4 regions of the Arthrobacter sp. AK01 genome follow, and region 3 is predicted to be linked to each of the others. Evidence: riboswitches for the same ligand, from Rfam matches in the RefSeq annotation. Region 3 holds a riboswitch; each other region holds the start of a gene.
The links. Region 3 has a riboswitch for cyclic di-AMP ahead of LN996_RS06445 (M23 family metallopeptidase). Riboswitches for the same ligand answer to the same signal wherever they lie in the genome.
Positions count from the first base shown of each region.

Region 1: another riboswitch for cyclic di-AMP. It lies ahead of LN996_RS03725 (NlpC/P60 family protein); the one in region 3 lies ahead of LN996_RS06445 (M23 family metallopeptidase).
Region 2: another riboswitch for cyclic di-AMP. It lies ahead of LN996_RS15970 (hypothetical protein); the one in region 3 lies ahead of LN996_RS06445 (M23 family metallopeptidase).
Region 4: another riboswitch for cyclic di-AMP. It lies ahead of LN996_RS07995 (M23 family metallopeptidase); the one in region 3 lies ahead of LN996_RS06445 (M23 family metallopeptidase).

Region 1 covers NZ_JAJOHP010000007.1:8,978-14,261, reverse strand. Annotated here, with positions in the region: gene LN996_RS03735 (universal stress protein) at 1-544, opposite strand, end outside; gene LN996_RS03730 (FAD-binding protein) at 962-1,654, shown strand; gene LN996_RS03725 (NlpC/P60 family protein) at 1,819-2,595, opposite strand; cyclic di-AMP (ydaO/yuaA leader) riboswitch at 2,599-2,791, opposite strand; gene LN996_RS03720 (copper resistance CopC family protein) at 2,942-3,571, opposite strand; gene LN996_RS03715 (NCS2 family permease) at 3,686-5,128, shown strand; gene hutG (formimidoylglutamase) at 5,203-5,284, shown strand, end outside.
Region 2 covers NZ_JAJOHP010000046.1:31,961-37,244, reverse strand. Annotated here, with positions in the region: gene LN996_RS15975 (dolichyl-phosphate beta-glucosyltransferase) at 1-811, opposite strand, end outside; gene LN996_RS15970 (hypothetical protein) at 981-1,823, opposite strand; cyclic di-AMP (ydaO/yuaA leader) riboswitch at 1,827-2,013, opposite strand; gene LN996_RS15965 (HAMP domain-containing sensor histidine kinase) at 2,122-3,612, opposite strand; gene LN996_RS15960 (response regulator transcription factor) at 3,616-4,356, opposite strand; gene LN996_RS15955 (hypothetical protein) at 4,560-5,284, shown strand, end outside.
Region 3 covers NZ_JAJOHP010000013.1:45,475-50,758, reverse strand. Annotated here, with positions in the region: gene LN996_RS06460 (DUF3027 domain-containing protein) at 1-530, shown strand, start outside; gene serC (phosphoserine transaminase) at 708-1,838, opposite strand; gene LN996_RS06450 (metal-dependent transcriptional regulator) at 2,132-2,827, shown strand; cyclic di-AMP (ydaO/yuaA leader) riboswitch at 3,013-3,254, shown strand; gene LN996_RS06445 (M23 family metallopeptidase) at 3,259-4,089, shown strand; cyclic di-AMP (ydaO/yuaA leader) riboswitch at 4,215-4,396, shown strand; gene LN996_RS06440 (C40 family peptidase) at 4,401-5,144, shown strand; gene LN996_RS06435 (NlpC/P60 family protein) at 5,245-5,284, shown strand, end outside.
Region 4 covers NZ_JAJOHP010000017.1:21,472-26,755, forward strand. Annotated here, with positions in the region: gene LN996_RS07985 (TlpA disulfide reductase family protein) at 1-130, shown strand, start outside; gene LN996_RS07990 (vitamin K epoxide reductase family protein) at 171-848, shown strand; gene LN996_RS07995 (M23 family metallopeptidase) at 877-1,719, opposite strand; cyclic di-AMP (ydaO/yuaA leader) riboswitch at 1,723-1,897, opposite strand; gene LN996_RS08000 (SURF1 family protein) at 2,189-3,046, opposite strand; gene LN996_RS08005 (cytochrome c biogenesis protein ResB) at 3,036-4,664, opposite strand; gene LN996_RS08010 (cytochrome c oxidase assembly protein) at 4,661-5,284, opposite strand, start outside.

The DNA.
Region 1 (5,284 bases), on a different contig from region 3:
CCTTGGCATGCTCGGCCTTGATGTGTTTGTCCTCGGTATTCTCCCCCAGCCGGTCGGCGCAATACAGGGGCACCGTCACGGTGGGGCATTTGGCGTGGGCCGGCAAGGCGCTGCTGACGGAACCCAACAGGCGCCCGACGAAACCTCCACGGCCCCGGCTGCCGAAAACAAGGAGTGCGGCCTCTGCGGAGAGATCCAGCAGGACACCTGCAGCGTCGCCGTTCTCCACCGAAGCGTCGACGTCGATGGCATAGCCGGAGATCTTGTCCATGGCCTGCTTCACGATCGCATCCGCGCCCTCGCGAATCACTGAATCGTCCACGGTTGCGTAGCCACCGTCCAGCCCTGATGCGGCGAAGATGGGCACGGAGTAGGCCGTGACGATGTGCAACGGAAGCTGCCGGCGCTCTGCTTCCCGCGCGGCCCAAACCAAGGCACACTGACCGTGCTCTGAACCGTCCACTCCAACGACGATGCCGCCTGGTGCGACAGCTTGGTCGTCGCCCTGCTGTGGCTCTTCACTGTGTCTGCCGTGCTGGTCCATTGGGGCCCGCCTCTCCACCTACTGCTTGATGTTCCGGCTATTCTGCCAGAGGTTTTCCGGGTCGGATTCCCTGACTGCATCATTGTCAATGGCCGGGGCAGGAGAAACCTGGAAATTTCTCCTTCCAAGGCCCACTATTCTCGGTCGGCAACGCCGAATCAAGGCGACTTTGGGCTATGTGTATAACGGTCCGGGCTCGGTTATCGGAGGTCCATTTTGCGCTCCGGATGAACAACCCAAACACGCGCATCCGGGAGGCTATCCATGGCCGAAAAAGTTCGGTAGTGTTCGAGTCACCGAATGGCCGGCAAACGTGTTTCACGACACACACCGGCCATTTATTTGCGGCCGCTTGGGGAACTCGGACGCGACCCCACGCGATGCCGAAGGGCACACACGTCAAGGAGGAACCAAGCAGTGTCACTCACGCCTGATTCCGCCACGGAACGCACCACCACCGTGGTCATCGGAGCCGGCTTGTCCGGCTTGGCAGTTGCCAGTGAGCTCAGCCGCTATGGCGTGGGTTCCATCGTCGTGGACGGCTTTGGTGCGTTGTCCGCAACGGGCCCGTCGGTCCATACAGGCATGCTTCAACGCTGCGACGCCGCCGATCCCGCTGCAATGAAGGAACGCAACGAGATCCTCCGCCACTTACGGAACTACGCGGCAAGCCATCAGCTGGACGTCCGCAGCACCACGCGCGCCGTGCGCCTTGATTTCCTGGGCTCGGATCCGTCACAGCAGATTGGCTACGGTTTGGCCGCCAGCATGACCACTGCGGGGCTGAGAACCGGACTCCACGTATCCGGCCCCCTCGAATCCACCCGTCGCCAGTGGGCAGTCCACACCGCCAACGGGGTTCTCCTGGCCGACCACATCGTGGTCACGCGCTGTGCGCAGAGCCAGTTGCGCCGGATGCTGGCCGAACTCGGGATTGCCATCGGCCAAAACCTGGCCGCGGCCATGAGGGCAGTCGGGATGCATCTTGTAGGCGTCGGCGAACTCATTACGCCCACCCCCAAGGAAGTCCTTCGGCAGGCCAAAGCAGTGGGTCAGGCGATCTCTTCCAAGGTTGCCCTCCCGGCAGGGCCAGGCCTGGCCACCGCCTAGCCGATCCAACCGGCACACCCTGCCCCACTACGCGGCAAAGGCGCGCCTACCCGCCGTCGTACGTCCATGTCTGGAACTTTTACGCACAAAACTTAACGCCAAAGGCCGGTGCCTTTGAGGAGTGATTCCTCAAAGACACCGGCCTTTGGACAGAAGCGTGAGGCTTATGCGCCAGCGCGTACGTAGGTCAGGGGACCCGTTGCGGTCAACCAGCTGATCGGGTGGATGCCCGTCTGGTTGCCGTTGATGCCACCGCTGATGGCCTGGCCGTTGCCGATGTAGATGGCGACGTGGCCGGACTGAACGATCATGTCACCGGGCTGGGGGTCGCTGACGACCTTGCCGTAGTTCATGAACTGCATGGGGCCAAGGTCACCAACAGGGATGCCTGCGGAGCCGAGAGCCCGTTCCACCATGGCGGTGCAGTCCTGCATGATGCCGATCTGGGCGTAAGCCGAGGCAACCATGGCTGCGTTGACGCCACCGACTGCCGGGGCAGCAGCAGCGGGAGCAGCAGCAGCCGGAGCGGCAGCTGCGGCTTTGGCGACAGGAGCCGTTGCAGCGGCAGTGGTGACTGCTGCCTTCTTGGCTACGGGAGCCTCAACGACGGGAGCCGGCTTCTCGATGACCGGAGCCGCTACGGAAGCAACGGCAGGGCGCTCGAAGTTGATGGTCGCCGTGGAGGCGGCGGTAACAACCTGGGTGGGAGCTTCGGAGGCGGTCTCTGCGACCGTGGCGGGGCTGGAGTCCCGCTGAACCGGAGCTTCAGCTGCGTGGGCGGCGATGGAGCCGGTCAAGACGAGGCCCGAGGCTGCTGCGATGACAGCTGCCTGGCGGCCAGCGCCGGAGGCGTTGCTGGCAACTGCCTTGGAGATGGAGATGAACGGATTAGGACGTACGCTGTCCGCCTTACGACGGCCGCGAAGAATGCGTGAAGACATGAAAGAGCCTCTCCCGATGCCTGCGAGGTTAGCTGTCGGATTCGGATGGGAGTCACCCGGTCACTATCCCCCGCTGTTCAGCGGAAGCTTCGTGACTTCACCCCAAGGCACGCTCGAAAGCGACCTAAAATGGGTTCCCCGTCTCTGCCGTAAGGTTTGTCTGCGAACGGATTCCGGACTGCGGCAGAGCTAGGCAATCAGGCCGGAAGTGCCCGCTACGTGGAACAGGCACAGGTACAACCGTACGCGATGATCACGCCGAAGTCACATTTAAGTAACGAGAACTACTCTTCTGGCGTGTCGCGGTGACCGTTTCGAGATATTCGCAGGTACGTAGAAAACCCTGTTATTCCGCGGGATTATCGCCATCCGCGTCGTTGGAAGCAGCGAGTTTCCTACGTGCCGTAACAGCCAGAAAGATAACGAGTCCGATAGCAACAACGGCCAGTCCCACGATGCTCCACGGGAACGGCTGGGAGGCATCCGCTGCCGGTTCGCTGGTGCCCGTTCCCGGCGCACCGGTACCGGCCGTCGGTACCGAGGCTGAAGGAGCCGAAGCAGACGGTGAGGCAACCGCCGAACCGCTTGCCGACGTCGCGCCTCCGGCTGCCGTGAACGTAAAGGTGCCCTCGATGGGGTGCGAATCGCTGCTGACGACCCGCCAGACCACCGTGTACTCGCCCGCGGGTGCGCCTTCGCGCAGCTTCTGGACAGCTTGGTTGTCAATGATTTCCACGGGACCGTCTGCCCAGTTTTCGCCGCCCGCCGTGACCGTTACGCCCGAACCGATGGCCAGCGGCCGGTTGTTGAACGTGATGGAGACCGACGCCGGGACAACAGTCACGCTGGCACCGTTGGCCGGCGTGGTGGATTCGGCGACGTCATGGGCGGACGCCGGAGCCGCGGAAAACAGCAAGGCCGACGCGAAGGCGAGGGCAGCAACGACGGCGGCCAGAAGCGGGCGGATGGTACGCATGGGGCGGTTTCTCCTAGTGTTGGCTTCCTTACAGACTAGGCGAATCGTCCGGGGCGCCCGTATCCGACCGCATAGGATTTGAGAGCACACTCCCCTCGATCCCCGGAGTCCTTCATGCTTAAACAAGGTTCTGCAGTCGACCGCTACTTCAAAATCACTGAACGTGGATCCACGTACTCCCGGGAAATTCGTGGCGGCTTCGCAACGTTCTTCGCCATGAGCTACATCGTGGTGCTGAACCCCCTGATCCTCTCCGGAGCGGACTCGAGCGGAGCGTCCCTGGGCTTCACGGCCGTCGCAGCCACTACGGCTTTCGTGGCGGGCATCCTGACCATCCTCATGGGCGCGTGGGCCAAGCACCCGTTCGCCGTTGCAACGGGGCTCGGCGTGAACGCGTTCGTGGCAGTCACCGTGGCCTCACACCCCGGACTGACCTGGCCGGACATGATGGGCCTCGTGGTGCTTTCCGGCGTCACCATGCTCATCCTGGTGCTCACCGGTTTCCGTACTGCGGTGTTCAAAGCCGTTCCAGAAGCCCTCAAGACGGCAATCGTGGTGGGCATTGGTCTCTTCATTGCACTGATCGGCCTGGTCAATGCCGGATTCGTGCGCCGCATCCCGGACGCTGCCGGCACCACGGTTCCCCTGGGGCTGGGCGTGGACGGCAAGCTCATGGGCTGGCCCACCCTGGTTTTTGCGGTGGGCCTGATCCTGACCATCGCCCTGGTGGTTCGCAAAGTCCGCGGCGCCATCCTGATCGGGATCGTGGTTTCCACCGCCCTGGCAGCCATCCTTGAATTCACGCTCCACATCGGCCCGAGCTTTGACGGCAAGAACGTCAACCCGCGCGGATGGTCGCTCGTGGCGCCCACGCTCTCCGAATGGGGCGCCCCGGACTTGTCCCTGATCGGCAAGGCGAACCCTTTCGGCGCGTTCGAGCACCTCGGTTTCATCGCTGCTGCTTTGCTGGCCTTCGTGATCCTCCTGAGCATCTTCTTCGATGCCATGGGCACCATGGTGGGCCTGGCAAACGAGGCCGGAACCGTGGACAAGGACGGCAACATCCCCAACGTGGACCGGGTCCTGCAGGTTGACGCCCTCGGCGCAATCGTCGGTGGCGGCGCGTCCGTATCGTCCAACCAGATCTTCGTTGAATCCGGAGCGGGCATCGGCGAAGGCGCACGCACCGGCCTCGCCTCGATCGTTACCGGAGTGCTGTTCCTGGTGGCCATGTTCTTCACGCCGCTGATCAACCTGGTTCCGTTCGAAGCCGTTGCCCCGGCACTGGTTGTCGTGGGCTTCATGATGGTTTCCCAGGTGGGCAAGATCGACTGGCAGGACTGGGGCGTCGGCATCCCGGCGTTCCTGACCATCGCCCTGATGCCGTTCACGTACTCCATCGCCAACGGCCTGGGCGCCGGCTTCATCTCCTACGTCCTGATCCGCACGTTCCAAGGCCGTGCCCGCGAAGTCCACCCGCTCATGTGGGCTGTGGCTGCCGCGTTCCTGCTGTTCTTCGGCATCGGAACCGTGGAAGAGCTGCTCGGGGTCAAATAGGGAAATCCGGGGTTTCAGACACGCGCGGTGCGGGGTGGCTGGTTTTCGCGTGCCCGTTCGGGTGTGCTTGAAGCATGGAAACCACCCTCGCCGTAGATGTCAGCCCCACCCCGTGGACCGGGCGCTTTGACGGCGACGGTGCCGGGCACCGCCGGT
Region 2 (5,284 bases), on a different contig from region 3:
TGCGTACGACGTCGACACTCGAGTTGGGGTCGTCGGTCCAGTCGACGGGGACTTCATGAACGCGCAAACCACAACGTTCGGCGATCACCAGAAGCTCGGTATCGAAGAACCAGCCATCGTCCTTGGTGTAGGGAAGGAGGCGGTGCGCAACGTCCGCGCGGACGGCCTTAAAACCGCACTGGGCATCGGAGAAGCGGGCCCCGAGCACGGTCCGCAGCAGGGAGTTGTAGCTGCGGGAGATGAACCCGCGCTGCGGACTGCGGGTCACATACGAGGTCCGTGCCAGCCGGGTGCCGATCGCGAGGTCCGAGTGGCCTGAGAGCAGCGGCGCAAGGAGCGGAGCCAGGGCGGAGAGGTCCGAGGACAGGTCTGCTTCCATGTAGGCGAGCACTGGTGACCGTGAGGTCAGCCAGACTTGTCGGAGGGCGTTTCCCCGCCCCCTGTGCTGGAATCGAACCACCGTCAGTTCAGGGAGTTCGCGGGCCAGCCGTTCGGCGATCCGCAGGGTGTTGTCCGTGCTGGAGTTGTCCGCCACGGTGATCTGGAAGGTATGGGGAAAGGACTCCGTGAGGTGCCTGTGCAGCTTGCGCAGGCCCTCCTCCAGGCGCGATTCCTCGTTGAACACAGGGATGGCGACGTCAAGGACAGGTACGGCAACGCGGGTGTCAACGGGGGAGCGCCGAGGCAGCTGCCGGCCCTCCGGCCCTCCTTGCGGGAGAGCCTGCTGGCCAGCCGGCGACGCCGCGCCAGCGAAGCCCGCGGAATGGACCCGTCGTCGCAAGGAGCTGGTGGCTGGATCTATGAGCGTCATGCTTCCAGAATGGGCCCGCCGATTATGAGGGCTTTAGGCGGAAGCTGTGACCCCACTGTGAACTCCGAGGGGCAGCTGTGAAACGGGAAAACCGCGCCGGTTCCCGCCGTCCGCTCCAGTGGGTACTGGTGCGAGCGGCGGCAACCGGCGCGGTATCAAGCAGTCTGGTTTAGTACCAGTTGTTGGCCAAGTGGAAGGCCAGGGCAGCCGACGGGGATCCGTAGCGTTCCTTGATGTAATTCAGGCCCCACTTGATCTGGGTCTGGTAGTTGGTCTGCCAGTCAGCACCGGCAGTTGCCATCTTGGAGGCCGGCAGGGACTGGACAATGCCGTAGGCGCCGCTGGAAGCGTTCGTGGCAGTGGTCTTCCAGTTGGATTCCTTCTCCCACAGGGTGTTCAAAGCGGTCATTTCGCCGGCGCTCCAGCCGTAGTTGCCCAGGATGCTGGCGGCATAGGCCTTGGCGGCGGCGGGATCGTCCACAGCTTTCGGGGCTGCAGCAGCGGCGGCAGCTTCGGCAGCGGCGGCGGCAGCAGCGGCATCAGCAGCCTGCTTGGCGGCAGCATCTGCAGCGGCTTTCTCTGCTGCGGCCTGGTCAGCGGCAGCCTTTTCGGCAGCAGCCTTTTCAGCTGCGGCCTGGTCAGCGGCAGCCTTTTCGGCGGCAGCCTTCTCAGCAGCCACCTTGTCCGCTGCAGCCCGGTCAGCGGCGCCCTTTGCGGCGGCTGCATCCAGGGAAGCGGAGATCTCGGCTGACTTGTTATTGCTGACCTGGGCATTCGCCTGGGTCTCGGCAACGCGGCTCACCTCGGGGAGGGTTAGGGCGGCGTTGGCAGCAGTGCCGAGCGATGCAACGCCCAGTGCAGCAGCTACAACACCGGCAACAACCGACATGCGGTGGCCGGACTTACCCTGACGGGCGGCGTTCTTGAGGACAGCCTGCGACTTGGTCAACGGGGCGTTGTGTTCATCGCGGTGACGCGCGGAAGGGCGCGTCTGATCGTTAAATTCAGACATATGTGATTACCTCTCAGCGCCTGCGGAGTTAGCTGTCGGGTTCGGATGAGGTCATCCGGCCGCGCATCACGCTGCGGCTTCACCCCAAGGGCCGGCAAAAATGCCTGGGCCCGGAGACTCTGGGTCCCCCGTCTCTGCCTCGGAGAAAGAGCGGACTCCGGGAAGTGGCAGAGCTCGGCGCATCCCGGATGTGGGTCAGTTGGGGCGACCCACCCTTTCGACGGTACAGGAGGTTTCGGTAGAAGTCACATTTAGGTAACAGAGATCACGATACCGGTGAGTCGCCTTGCCGGATTCGTTACACGCGTTCGTTGCTGACGGTAGGGAGTCGAAGGGCGAACTCCGTGCGCCCTTGACGCGAGGTCACCTCAACGCTGCCACCGTGCGCCTCCACGATGGATTCGACGATGGACAGGCCCAGCCCGGACGTGCCCTCGGACCCCGACCTTGCGGCATCGGCGCGGGCAAACCGGGAGAAAATCCGGCTTTGGAAATCTTCCGGAATGCCCGGGCCGTTGTCAGTCACGGTAACCACTGCGCTGCCATCGGCGGAGAGCATGACGCCCGTAACCACGGTGGTCCCGGCGTCCGTGTGTTTGCGTGCGTTGGAGAGCAGGTTGGCCAACACCTGATGCAGTTGCGTGGCGTCACCCCTCACAGTGATGGGTTCGTCCGGGAGCTGGAGTTGCCAGATGTGGTCCGGAGCCATGACTTTTTCGTCGCTGACCGTTTCGATGACTAATTGCGTGAGGTCCACATCCGTAACCTTGATGGGCTGGCCTTCGTCCAGCCTGGCCAGTAGCAGGAGATCCTCCACCAGTGTGGTCATCCGCTCGGATTGGCTTTGGACGCGAGCCAATGACTTCCGGCCGTCGTCGGTGAAGTTTTCGGTCATCCGCAGCAGTTCTGTGTAGCCGCGGATGGCGGTCAGCGGTGTGCGGAGCTCATGCGAGGCATCAGCGACGAACTGTCGAACCTTGGTTTCGCTCTCCTGCCGGGCTTCCAACGCGCTGGAGACGTTGTTCAGCATTTGATTCAGGGCATGGCCAACGCTGCCGACTTCCGTTCCGGGATGAGCGGCCGACGGGGGTACGCGCACCGCGAGCGCCACTTCACCGGCGTCCAGGGGCAGGCGCGAAACCTTGGTGGCCACCTCCGAGAGCTGTTCCAATGGCCGCATGGTGCGGCGGATGATGACCGTGCCCGCAAGGCCGATCAGCACCAGTCCGCCGAGCGAAACCAGCACCATGGTCCAGACCAGCGAGGCCTCGGCGCTCTGCTTGTCCGCAAGCGGCAGCCCTGTCACGATCACATCGCCATTGGTCTCGACGGCTACCAACCGATAGTCGCCGTTGGAGAGCGAACGGTCCACAGGACGGTTGTCCGTGGGGAGGGACAGCAGCACTTGTTCGTCGGCCGCGGAGAGCGACACCCGGTTTCCCCTGGCATCGATCAGGCCCGAGCTGCTCACAATTGAGCCGTTGATCCGGGCGTTCAGCGTCCCGGCGGCCTGCCCGCGAGCCTCCAGCGGGTCAGGCCTTCCGGACCCAGGAAAGTTCGCCGGTGGCCTGCCGAAGTTGTTGGCGCGGCTGGATGCCTGCTCCAGTTGGCTGTCGAGCTGCTTGTTGAACACCATGTCCATGGAGGCGTAGCTCACCACGCCAACTGCCCCGCAAATGGCGACCAGCAGTGCCATGGCCACCAGAACCAGCCTGGTGCGCAAGTGCCACGTGGAGGGGTTCAGCCAACTGCGGCCCGACTTCCTGGCCACTCCTGAAAGTGTGCTCAACGCCTAGTCCGCTGGCTTGATGACGTATCCGGCACCGCGGATGGTGTGGATCATCGGCGGATGGTTGGCCTCGATCTTCTTGCGCAGGTAGGAAATGTAGAGCTCCACGATGTTGGCTTGGCCGCCGAAATCGTAGTCCCACACCCTGTCCAGGATCTGTGCTTTGCTGACCACGCGTTTGGGGTTCTCCATGAGGTAGCGCAGAAGCTCGAACTGCGTTGCGGTGAGCGGGATGTCCTCGCCTGCCCTGGTTACTTCGCGCGTGTCCACGTTCAGGGTGAGGTCGCCCACCACCAGCTCGGCGGTGTCCATCGCGGCGACGCCGGAACGCTGGACCAGGCGGTGGAGGCGCAGGAGGACTTCCTCCATGCTGAACGGCTTGGTGACGTAGTCGTCACCGCCGGCGGCCAGACCAACGATGCGGTCCTGCACGGCGTCCTTGGCCGTGAGGAAGAGCGCGGGAACTTCGGGGGCGAAAGCGCGAATGCGGTTGAGGACCTCCACGCCGTCGAATCCGGGCAGCATGACGTCAAGGACCAGGACGTCGGGCCGGAAGTCCTTGGCCAGCTTCACAGCTTCAGGACCATCGCCGGCCACGGCGACGGACCAACCTGCCATGCGCAGGCCCATGCTCATGAGCTCGGCCAGACTGGGTTCGTCATCCACCACCAAGGCGCGGATCGGGGAGCCGTCCGGGTGGGACAGCTGGGGAAGGTTGTTGGTCATGGAGTGCGAGGAGGCCATGGGACAACTCTCCATTCTGCTGGTTTGCCAGCGCTTTGCCGGTCCTGTGAGGACGCTGTGAAGTCAACACTAGCGAGGTGGGAGTCCGGAAACACGCGTATCCACAGGTCACAGGAGGGACTACTCCTCAACACAGCCCCCGCACAGCAGGGGCACTGACGCTGGGGGTCGTACGCAGATAAACATCATCAACGGAGAAGACAATGAACGAGCAAAACCAACCCCCGTTGCCTCAAGGCGCTCCTTTTGCCGGCAACACTGCCGAACCGGCGCAGAAGACTGCAGCAAGTGGCGGCTCATCGTGGGCTTGGTCGGAGTCGGAGGATGCAGGCCATCATGGGCCTGGCTCCCAAGGGTGGGGCAACCAGCAGGCGGGCCAGCCAAAAAGCGGCCTTCCGGGTGGCTGGACCGTGAAGCGGACCTTGATCGTCGCTGGCGTGGCAGTAGTGGTCGCCGCCGGAACCGCCGCGGGGTTCTACGCACTCGGCGGTGCGGGTTCAGCAGACGCCGCGAACGTGCCGCTGGGTCAGGGCGGGACCACCGGACCTGGTGGGCAACAGGAACAGGCGGTACCCGGACAGGGCGGCCTCGGCCAGGCTGCACCGGGCCAGATGGGCGGAAACATGGCTCCCGATGGACTCGGCATGGCTGGTGGGCTCAACGGGGCCATCCACTCGGAGTACGTGGTGCTTCGGGAAGAGGAATACGTGACCATGGCGGACCAGCTGGGAACCGTCAGCGAGGTCACGACGAACTCCCTGACCGTCAAGAGCGAAGACGGCTTTACGAGGACCTACGCACTCAGCGGCGAAACGACAGTGGCGCAGGGAACCAGGCAGCGGGGGAGTGCCACCAGCACGCTTACCTTGGCCGACGTGACTGCGGGCTCCACTGTTCGGGTCACTGCCAGCAAGGACGGAAACAGCTA
Region 3 (5,284 bases):
CTGGCAACGGGGAAGCCCCCGCGCGGAAGCCCGTTGCGGACAAGTCACGGGCCGGCTTGCCCGTGTGGCGCACCGGGAAGCCGGACGCGTTCCTTGCTGCCGCCGTCGACACTGCGCGCGAGGCCGTGGAGGGCATTGCCAATCCCGGTGAGGTCGGGCCGCACCTCGGTGCCAAATCGGAGGGCGACCGCGTTGTCACCCACCTGTTTGAGTCCAGGCTTGCCGGATATGGCGGTTGGCAGTGGTATGCCGTGGTGACCCGCAATTCACGATCCAAGATCGTGACCGTGAGCGAACTGGGCCTGCTGCCCTCAGAGGATTCCATCCTGGCCCCTGAATGGGTGCCATGGGCCAAGCGTGTCCGTCCCGAGGATGAGACGCCCTTGGTGGAGGAAACCGTGGAGGACGTCACGGAGGAGTCCGTTCAAGCGGACGAAGACGAGGCCACGGAACCGGCTGACGCGGACGCCGATTCCGACGAACCCGGCGCAGGCAGTGAAGATGACGACGACGAAACCGGTGCCGAATAAGCGTTGCGGTAATCCCGGGGTGAACGGAGCTGAAGGTGGACACTGATGTCCACCTTCAGCTGTTTAACCACTGGATGCGCCTTGGACACCGAACTGCGCCTTGGACACCGAACTGCGCCTTAAACAGCGGCGGCGCCGTCCGGACTTACCGAACGACGCCGACCACAGCCGGTGTTGCTACTTCTTCAGTTCGCCCACTACGTAGTCGATGCTGGCGAGCAGTGCGGAAACGTCGTCCGGTTCGATGGCGACGAACGTGGCAATGCGCAGCTGGTTGCGGCCGAGCTTGCGGTAAGGCTCGGTGTCCACCACGCCGTTGGCGCGCAGGACCTTGGCGATGGCTGCGGCATCAATGGAATCGTCGAAGTCGATCGTGGCGATGACATTGGAGCGGTCTTCGGGGTTGGTGACAAACGGCGTCGCGTAGTCCGAAGCCTCTGCCCACGAGTAGATGCGGTTGGCCGAGTCCGCAGTGCGCTTGCTGGCGAAGTCCAGGCCGCCGTTGCTGTTGAGCCACTGCACCTGGGCGTCCAGCGTCACCAGGGTGGACAACGACGGTGTGTTGTACGTCTGGTTCAGCTTGGAGTTGTCGATGGCCGTCTGAAGGTCCAGGAAGTCCGGGATCCAGCGGCCGCTGGCCTTGACCCGCGCGGCGCGTTCCAGGGCGGCGGGGGAGAAGAGGCCCAGCCACAGTCCACCATCGGAGGCGAAGTTCTTCTGCGGGGCGAAGTAGTAGACATCCGACTCGGCAACGTCAACGTCGAGGCCGCCGGCAGCCGAGGTGGCATCCACCAGGACGAGGGAGCCTTCGTCGGCCCCCTGCACGCGCTTTACGGGAGCAGCTACACCCGTGGAGGTCTCGTTCTGGGGCCAGGCATAGACGTCGACGCCCGTTTCGGCCTGTGCCACCGGGCGGGTGCCGGGCTCGGATTTAATGATGGACGATGCATCAAGGAACGGTGCCTTGTTGGTAGCGGCGGCAAACTTCGATCCGAATTCGCCGAAGGAAAGGTGCTGGGCCTTCTTCTCCACCAGTCCGAAGGCAGCGACGTCCCAGAATGCCGTGGAGCCGCCAACGCCGAGGACAACCTCATAGCCCTCGGGTGCGCGGAAGAACTGGCTGAGCCCTTCCCGGACGGACCCCACCAGGTTTTTCACCGGTGCCTGGCGGTGTGACGTGCCGAGGATGGTGGACGACGCGGCAGACAGGGCCTCGATCTGCTCCGGGCGGACCTTGGACGGTCCTGCGCCGAAGCGTCCGTCCTTGGGCAGCAGATCGGCGGGAATGGTGATGCTGTTGTCGCTCACGTGTGGCTCCAATGGGTATCGGCTAGAGATGGGTCGTGGCAGGTGGCATCAACTGCCCCTTCGACACCCCAATTCTGCCTGACGTGGCCCGGGGGCAGGAACCTGTGGCCGTCATAGTCCGCCACGTGGAATATGGACGAACCATATGCGACCGGAATTATCCAGAGTAATTCCAAATAAGCTAGGCTGGGGGTTGGCGTTCATGGGGCGGCGGTGCACACCGTCCGCACCGGCAAGGGACGCGGTACGGTGGAGATTACGCAAGGAACTGCGTTCGAGGAGAGCTGAGCTGGATGACGGATCTGATCGATACCACTGAGATGTATCTTCGGACCATTTTGGAGCTTGAGGAAGAAAACATCGTGGCGTTGCGGGCCCGCATCGCCGAGCGCCTGCGGCACTCCGGACCTACGGTTTCCCAGACCATCGGACGCATGGAGCGCGACGGCCTGGTGGTTGTGTCCAACGACCGCCACCTGGAACTTACCGAGGTTGGACGGAAGCGTGCCACAGAGGTCATGCGCAAGCACCGCCTTGCCGAGCGGCTCCTGGCGGACGTTATCGGCCTGGACTGGGCCTACGTCCATGATGAAGCGTGCCGGTGGGAGCATGTGATGAGCGAGCGGGTGGAGCGCCGGTTGTACGAGCTCCTGGAACACCCCACCGAATCCCCGTATGGCAACCCCATCCCCGGACTTGAAGCGCTTGGCGGCCTTGCGAGCCAGCCCTTGTCCCGGATTGACGTCAACCTCCTGCAGGCTATGGACGGCTATGCCACAGATTCCCGGGTGGCGGTAACCCGCCTCGCGGAGCCCATCCAGGTGGAACCTGAACTCCTCACGCAGCTGGACGAAGGTGGAATCCGTCCAGGCGCAACAGTCTCGCTGGCGCGCGTCGGCGAGTACATCTCCGTCCGGGTTCCCGGCATCGAGGGCGCGCTGGAGCTTCCGCCGGAAGTTGCGGCACACGTCTTCGTATCCGTCAGCTGAGGGCTGGCCTGTACCCAACCCGTGTCATATCTCACTTTCGCGGCTTTGGCGCGCGTGTGACCTGCGGTTTTTCAGGATTGATGATAAGGGCCTGCCGCGCCACGTGCGTTTCTGTTGATAACGAATTTATTACTGCGGGGCTTAATCCCCTATAGTTATCTACTAGCGCTGATACCAAAGCGTTACCTGTTCCGGAGCCGAGCTCTGCCAGCGGAACAGGTGTGTCATCCACCACTGGCAGAGGCGGGGGAACCACAAGCGGCTGTCTAAAGAAGCAGCCTTGGGGTGAAGTCCGCAGCAGAAGTGCCCACTGACGCAAGTCCTTCCTTGGATACCTGTGTGCCGTGAGCGCCTCGTGCGGACCGGGTCTTTGAACTCTCTGACCCGAATCCGACAGCTAACTTCGCAGGCTTTTTAGAGAGGAACAGAGTTTGACAACGCAGAACGTCAGGGGCCGCCGCCGCGCGTCCGGCCCCGCTGCTGAGCTGCGGCCAGCCCGCGTCGTATCGGAGATCCGGCCACGCGACACCGAGCGCCAGGTGCGTCGCCGTAAGAGCCCGTTGCGCCAGGTAGCCGACTTTGCCGCAGCCAGTGGCGTCGGGCAGAAGGCCGGAGTTGCGCTTGCCGCCACCGGACTCGCCCTGACTGTCGGTCTGCCGGCCACGAGCCCCGTCATGGCCACCTCGGAATCAGGCCAAACCGAGTCGGCCCTTGCCGTCACCGGTGGCAGCCAGCCCGAGGTTTCCGCAGCCGCATCCGCCAAGATCGACTTCAGCCGCGCTGCCGTTGCCACTGCAGCCGACCCCGACGGAAAGCTGAAGCAACTGCTCAGTGCGCAGTCCGCGGGCAGCATCCAGCGGGCCTCGTCGGCGGGCACCATGGCCAGCCCCTTGGACACGCTGACCACAGCTTCCCCGTTTGGCTACCGCGTCAGCCCCCTCACGGGCGGCGCCGGCGACTTCCACCGCGGCCAGGACTTCGTGGCTCAGTGCGGCACCGCCGTACATGCGGCAGCCAGCGGCAAGGTCACCTTTGCTGGATGGCACGAGTACGGCGGAGGCAACCGCGTGGTGGTAGACCACGGGAATGGCCTCGAAACCACGTACAACCACCTGTCATCCTTCACCGTCAAGGTGGGCCAGACGGTCAGCCGCGGCGATACGGTCGCACTGAGCGGCACCACAGGCGCTTCCACCGGCTGCCACCTCCACTTTGAGGTCCAGGTCAATGGTGAAGTTGTCGACCCCATGGGCTGGCTCTAAGGCCAGTTGATGGTTGTCTCTCGCATTCGTGACACACCCCGTGACCTGAATGTGACATTCGCGTTCAACTGTTGTACCGTACAAAGCGCATCGGCTTTTTAGGGGGCCGGTGCACTTGAGTGGATTGCCTAGCTCTGCCACCACTCGAGGTCCGTTCGCATAAATCGTCTGGCAGGGGCGGGGGAACCACTTCTGGTCTTCGAAAGAAGGCCTTGGGGTTAAGTCGCAAAGCTTCCTTGAAGCAGCGCGGCCGGATGACTCCCATCCGAATCCGACAGCTCACCTCGCAGGCATTGGGAGAGGCTACCTACGTGTCATCACGCACTACCCCTGCGCGCCACCGCGCCGAATCGGTTCGTACGAACCCCTTGAACACGCTTTCCAAGGCTGTTTCATCGAATGCCGGTACCGTTGGCCGCCAGGCCGTCGTTCTGGCAGCAGCATCAGGCCTCGTCCTCAGCGTCGGCTTGCCGGCACAGGCAGCTGACACCGACGTTTCCAAGTCGGAAGCCTCCAGCACCCAGCAGATGGTTGCCACCGCCGTCGTCACCGCGGAGCCCACAGCTACCGTTTCCTTTGAAAGCCCCGTTGTGGCCACCAAGGAAGCCCCCAAGATCCAGCGCGCTTCGCAGACCACCCAGCGGGCCACTGCAAACGGCACGCAGGACGCAGCAGGTGCTGTCACCGCCAAGTCGTCCGAAGCCAAGGACGCTGCTTCCAGCGCCGCGGCCTCCGGCCTCGCTGCCATCGCCTACACCGGCATTGGCCACCCGTACGTTTGGGGCGGCACAACGCCCAACGGATGGGACTGCTCCGGCTTCACCCAGTGGGTCTACGCACAGGCTGGCATCAGCATCCCGCGCGTCAACGCCTGGACGGCCATGAAGCCCACCAGTACTCCGGCCCCCGGTGACCTGGTCATGCAGAACGGCGGAGCCCACGTAGGCATCTACGTTGGCAACGGCATGATGATCAGCGCTTTGAACCCGGGCCAGGGCACGCTCCTGCACTCGGCTGCCTCCACCGGCACGTCCTCCTTCTTCACCCTCCGCTAGAAACAATCCGGTTCGAGGTTCGCCAGCATGCCCCCCAAGTGCTGGCGCGCCGATTAGCCGCGTGTACCCCAACTGCATGCGGATATGAAAAGAGAAAACCATGACCAGTGCAAACAAAGTTGCACGGCATCGCGCTGAGG
Region 4 (5,284 bases), on a different contig from region 3:
CGTCCCGCCCCGTGCAGTGCCCACCACCCTGGTCCTGGACACTGAAGGGCGCGTCAGTGCCCGGATCCTGGGGATCTCGCAAAAAGGAACCTTGAAGGCACTGATCACTACCGCAGCTGCGGGATCATGAATACCAAGCCCGCCACCAGACCACCTAAAGGACTTCTGCCATGACCAGCACCGCGAAATCCGCCGCGAACGTGACCACCTCAGACCCTGGCGCTGCCTCAGTCGCAGCCCAGCTTGGGCCGGATATTCCCCGCATGACCCGCGACAAGCCCTTTGGCTGGCTCCTGGTCATCACCGGCGTCATCGGCTGGCTCGCCTCCGGCGCCCTGGTCCTGGAGAAACTCGAGGTACTCAAAGACCCAGGCTACAAAACCGTCTGCGACGTCAATCCCTGGATTTCCTGCGGCCAGGTCATGCAGACCTGGCAGAGTTCCGTTTTCGGATTCCCCAACATGTTCATCGGGATCGTGGCGTTCGCCGTCATCATCACCACGGGCATGGCGCTGCTTTCCGGGGCAACTTTCGCCCGCTGGTACTGGGCCGGGCTGCAGGCCGGTGTCACGCTGGGGTTTGCCTTCGTCGTGTGGCTATGGTCCCAGGCCCTGTACTCGATCCACATCCTCTGCCCCTTCTGCATGATTGTCTGGGCGGCAATGATTCCCCTGTTCGTCTGGGTCACGGCCCGGAACATCACCCATGGAGTCATCAAAGTACCCGCCGGCGCGGCCCGCGTTGTCGGCGAATTTGGCTGGATCATTACCGCGCTGCTCTACGTGGCTGTTACCGCAACCATCTTCTTCGCCTTCAGCCACGTCTTCCTGGGCACATCAGGACTCTGACCCTGACAACCAAGGCGATGGGCGAGGCTTACATCCATCCCTGCGGGTTCACGGTCTGCCCGTTCAGGAGTACCTCGAAGTGCAGGTGGCATCCGGTGGAGTTGCCGGTGGTTCCGGCCGCGGCCAGCCGCTGGCCGGCGGTTACGGTCGCGCCCACGGAAGTTTCGATGGCGGCGAGGTGGTTGTAGGTGCTCTTCAGGCCGTTGCCGTGGTCCACCACAATCCTGTTCCCGCCACCGTAGGGGGACCATCCGGCCTCCACGACGGTCCCGGCTCCGGCGGCGAACACCGCTACCTGGCAGGCTGCCACGAGGTCCAGGCCGGTGTGCAGCTCCCCGGTGCCCGAGATCGGGCTGGTGCGGATACCGAACGGAGAAGTGACCGACATGCTGGCCAGCGGCGCCCCCAACCGGGCCGCGGCCGCGGCCGGGGAGGCCGCCGGGGTCGCGGGGGGGGCGGGGGCGGCGGCGGGGGGCGGCGGCGCGGCCGCGCCGGCAGCAGCTATGGGGGTCTTGGCCGGTACCGGCAACGGTGCCTGCTGTGTGGTGACAGCCGGGCGTTCATAACTGATGGAAGCCCCCACGGGGGCTTGGACGGGCGCGCCGGCAGCTGCCGTCCCCGATGCCTGCACCGCGAGGGCTGTGCTGGTGGGGGCCGGCCCGGCATGGGCGGCAGTGAGCGCTGCGGTCAACAGCGCGGCGACGCTCAGCGTAGCGGCGGCCGTGACCTGTTTGCGCCGGCTCCCCCGCGCTTCTGCCTCTGGCAGGGGCCGGTGACGGCCGGTAGTGGGGGATTTCATCGAGACGGCCGTGCGGGGCGCGAATCCGGAGGTTGGTTTTCGGCGGCGGCCATGGGGGGGTACAGAAGGCAAGGGGGATCCTTTCGGTTCGCCTGCGAAGTTAGCTGTCGGGTTCGGGCCAAGGAAAAATGCCCGGCCGTGCCCGGCGGCTTTCAGGCCACCGACATCACGGCTTCACCCCAAGGCAGGCTTGCTGCCGATTCTGGGTCCTCCACCCCCGCCGTCAAAAAGGGATAGTCGTTTGATGCCCCCGGCGGGGTCCAGCGCGGGGCATCAAGGGTCTCAATACAGAAAAACCTGAATTAATAGTAGCTGCAAAGCATCATCGTTACAATTTCGTGACTTAGGGGTTGTCGGCCTCGGTCAGGGACGCCCGGCTCGGTGCTGTTCTGAGACGCTTGACCGTATCTTCAGATTTGCAGCTAAGGGGTCAACGATCCCGGCCATGGGATCGTTCCCGGCACACCGGGTGATCTCCGCCTGGCCGGGGATGCCCTAGCCGTTCCGGGGCACCCTCTCCCGTCGGGCCTGCCGTGCCTGGTCAGAGTCCCATCGAGTCCAGCAGGGCGTCTTCTTCCTCGACGCGGGAGCGTTTGCGCGGGGCGGGAGCACGGGGTTGCTGGGCGGTGCTTGCGGTCTCCGCGGATTCGTCGGGCATGTCCCGTTCCTCACGGTGCATGCGGGCCTGCTGCCGTGCCATGTACCCGAAACCCACGAAGGCCAAGACGCCGAAGGTGATCCACTGCAGGGCGTAGGACAGGTTCGAGCCTTCCTTGACGGCCGGCGGGGCGAGTGGTTGCGGGACTGTGGCAGGCTGCGGGGACTCCGAGGCCATGACCCCGTAGCTGCCTGCCAGCAACGGGTACCCCAGCTGGCTCGCGTAATAGGACAGGTCGATGCTGGCCAACTGGCCCTCGGGTGCGTCACGACCCAGATCGGGCTCGGAGGGTTTGATCCGTACGACCGCCGAGACTTCTCCCGCTGGTGGTGCGGGCACGGCATCGGGGTACCCGGGCCGGGTGTTGCCGATCGGCAGCCAGCCCCGGTTGACTGCGATCGTTTCACCGGAAGCAAGCCGGAGCGGCACCACTACCTCGTATCCGGCAACGGAATTGTTGGGTCGGTTCCTGATGATTCTCTGGTCCTCGGCAAGGTACCGCCCTGACACTACAACCGTTCTCCACTTCGCGTCGGGGTCGGCGACGTCAAAGGAGGCGCGGGCATCCTGGAACGGCACCGGGGTTCTGTCGTAGTTCTGCTGGACCCTGCGGATTTCGGTCACGGTCTGATTCCGGCGCTCCATCTGCCAGTTCCCCAGCCCAATGCATGCCGCGGCGAATAATGCGGCCAGCAGCAGCCAACCCGCCCAACGCCAGGACAGAAGGAACCTATACGCCATCCTGTTCCTCCTGGAGCTGCCATTGCCGTGCCAACAGTGCGCGGATCGCCGTCGCCTCGGCGGCTAGGCGGTGGTCTTCTCCGCGGGCCAGAAGGCCGTATTCGACCATCGTCCTGCCGTCCACGTGGGTGCCGGCGCGGACCCATACCCGGCGCCGGTTCACATACAGGGAGACCATGAGCCCTGCCACGGCCAGCAGCGAAAATACCAGCACCCAGCCCTGGGCGGGGGTACTGCGTACATCCACCCCGATGTAGCGTTTAAGCCCGTCGAAGCTGATGCTTCCCTTGCCTTCGGGCAGCGTGTACGTTGCACCGGGTTGAAGCGTGATGCCGCCGGCGGGAAGGTCCCTGCCGTTGAGTTGGGTCAGCTTGGCCACGTCCAGGACGTACACGTTTTGCGGCGCTCCGGTGTCCAGCCCGAGGTCCCCGTAGTACGAGTTCAGGCTCAGCTGCGGGTTCAGGGGATCGGGGTCGAAGCTGTAGGACACGCCCTGGTCGTTCTTGATGGCCGAGGGCAGGAAGAACCCGACAAAGCCCAGCTGGGATGGTGCGGCGTCCGGGACCTTGAGGACCACCGAAGAGGTGTAGACCCCGTCGTTGGGGATGGACACCACGGGACCGCTGAAGGCGGTTTTCCCGGTGCCGTCCTTGACGGTGACGACCGGGGCGTAGCCGTTGCCGACCAAGAACACCCCGGTTTCACCGAAATAGACTGGTTCGTTGACTTTCAGGGTCTGTTCCCGTGCCGGGGACTCCGCTCCGTCCTTGGTGCTCAGCTCGGCGGTGAAGTCGATCGGCTGGCCGAACTGCTGGCGTGATTCCCTGTCGAAACGGACCTCGAAGCTCTCCAAAGTGACGGCGAAAGGATCCAGCCAGGCGGTGTTGAAGTTGATTCCCGGGGTGAAGGCATCGTAGCTGACCAGGGTATTGACGAAAGTGCCGCCTTCGATGAGGATCTTCTGTCCCCGATAGCCGAACATCCCGCCGATGGCCACACACACCAGCACCCCGATCAGCGAGGTGTGGAACACCAGGTTGCCGGCCTCCTTCAAAAACCCACGCTCGGCACCCAGAGAGGGACGCAGCCCATCCCGGTCCCTGACCTCGACCCGGTAGCCGCGCTTCCTCAGCACGTCCGCGGCGTCCGCTATCGCGGCGGCCGCGGTGATCCCGTCCCCAGCGGGCAGGATCAAGGTGCCATACTCGGGCAGCCGGGAGAGCCGTTTTGGGGTACGTGGCGGCTGGGAGCGCAAGGCTTTGTAGTGGGTGCGGGCCCTGGGAACGACACAGCCGATCAGGGAGATGAAGAGCAGGATGTAGATGGCTGAGAACCACACGGAGGAGTAGACATCGAACATCTGCAGCACGTCCAGGACCGGCCCGTAGGCCGGGTTGTCCTTGATGTACCGGGTAACGAGGGCGGGATTGGCTGATCGTTGCGGGAACAGCGAGCCCGGCACGGCGGCCACTGCGAGCAGGAGCAGCAGGAACAGGGCCGTTCGCATGCTGGTCAGCTGCCGCCAGGCCCAGCGCAGCATCCCACAGGGCCCCAATGCCGGCAATACGGGGTGCTGCGCCTGATCGGCGGCCGGTGTTGAAGTGTCAGGTAATGTCATCGTCGGCGCACCGGGCGGTTGGCCAGTTGTTGCAGGTATTCGTTGTAGGCGTCCAGGTCAGGGTCCCCCGCTACCGCAGCCTTGCGTTCGGATTTGACCCAGCCCCGGGCCTCGTCCCGTTGCCAGCGAACCAGGATGAACATCAACAACAGCACTCCCGGCAGCTCCCCGTAGGACCAGGCCAGCCCGCCGGCCAGTCCTTGGTCCTGCATGGGGTCCACGTTCCAGCTCTCCGGCGGCGCGGCGAAAAACTTGACCATGGGCGCGGTGGCCATCATGATCACGACACCGAAAAAGGCATGCAGCGGCATCTCGGCAAAGATGTCCAACAACCGGCCGAAGTGTGTCTGCCTGCTCGGCAGCGGGTCAGCGGAAATCAGCGGCACCGTGAAGAGGATGCCCGCGGCCAGGAACAACAATTCCAGCCCCACATGGCCATACCAGTTCGGCAGCAGCAGGTCCGCGAGCCCGGAAAAATAGACCCCGTAGAAGCTGAGCAGGAACAGCGGCACCATGAAGGCCGGGTGAATGGCCCACCGGCCCGCACGCGACCGAAGGCCCCAGAGGGCAAGCTTTAGGACCGGCCGGCCCAGCAGGTTGTGCGGGGTCGCCCTCAGCAG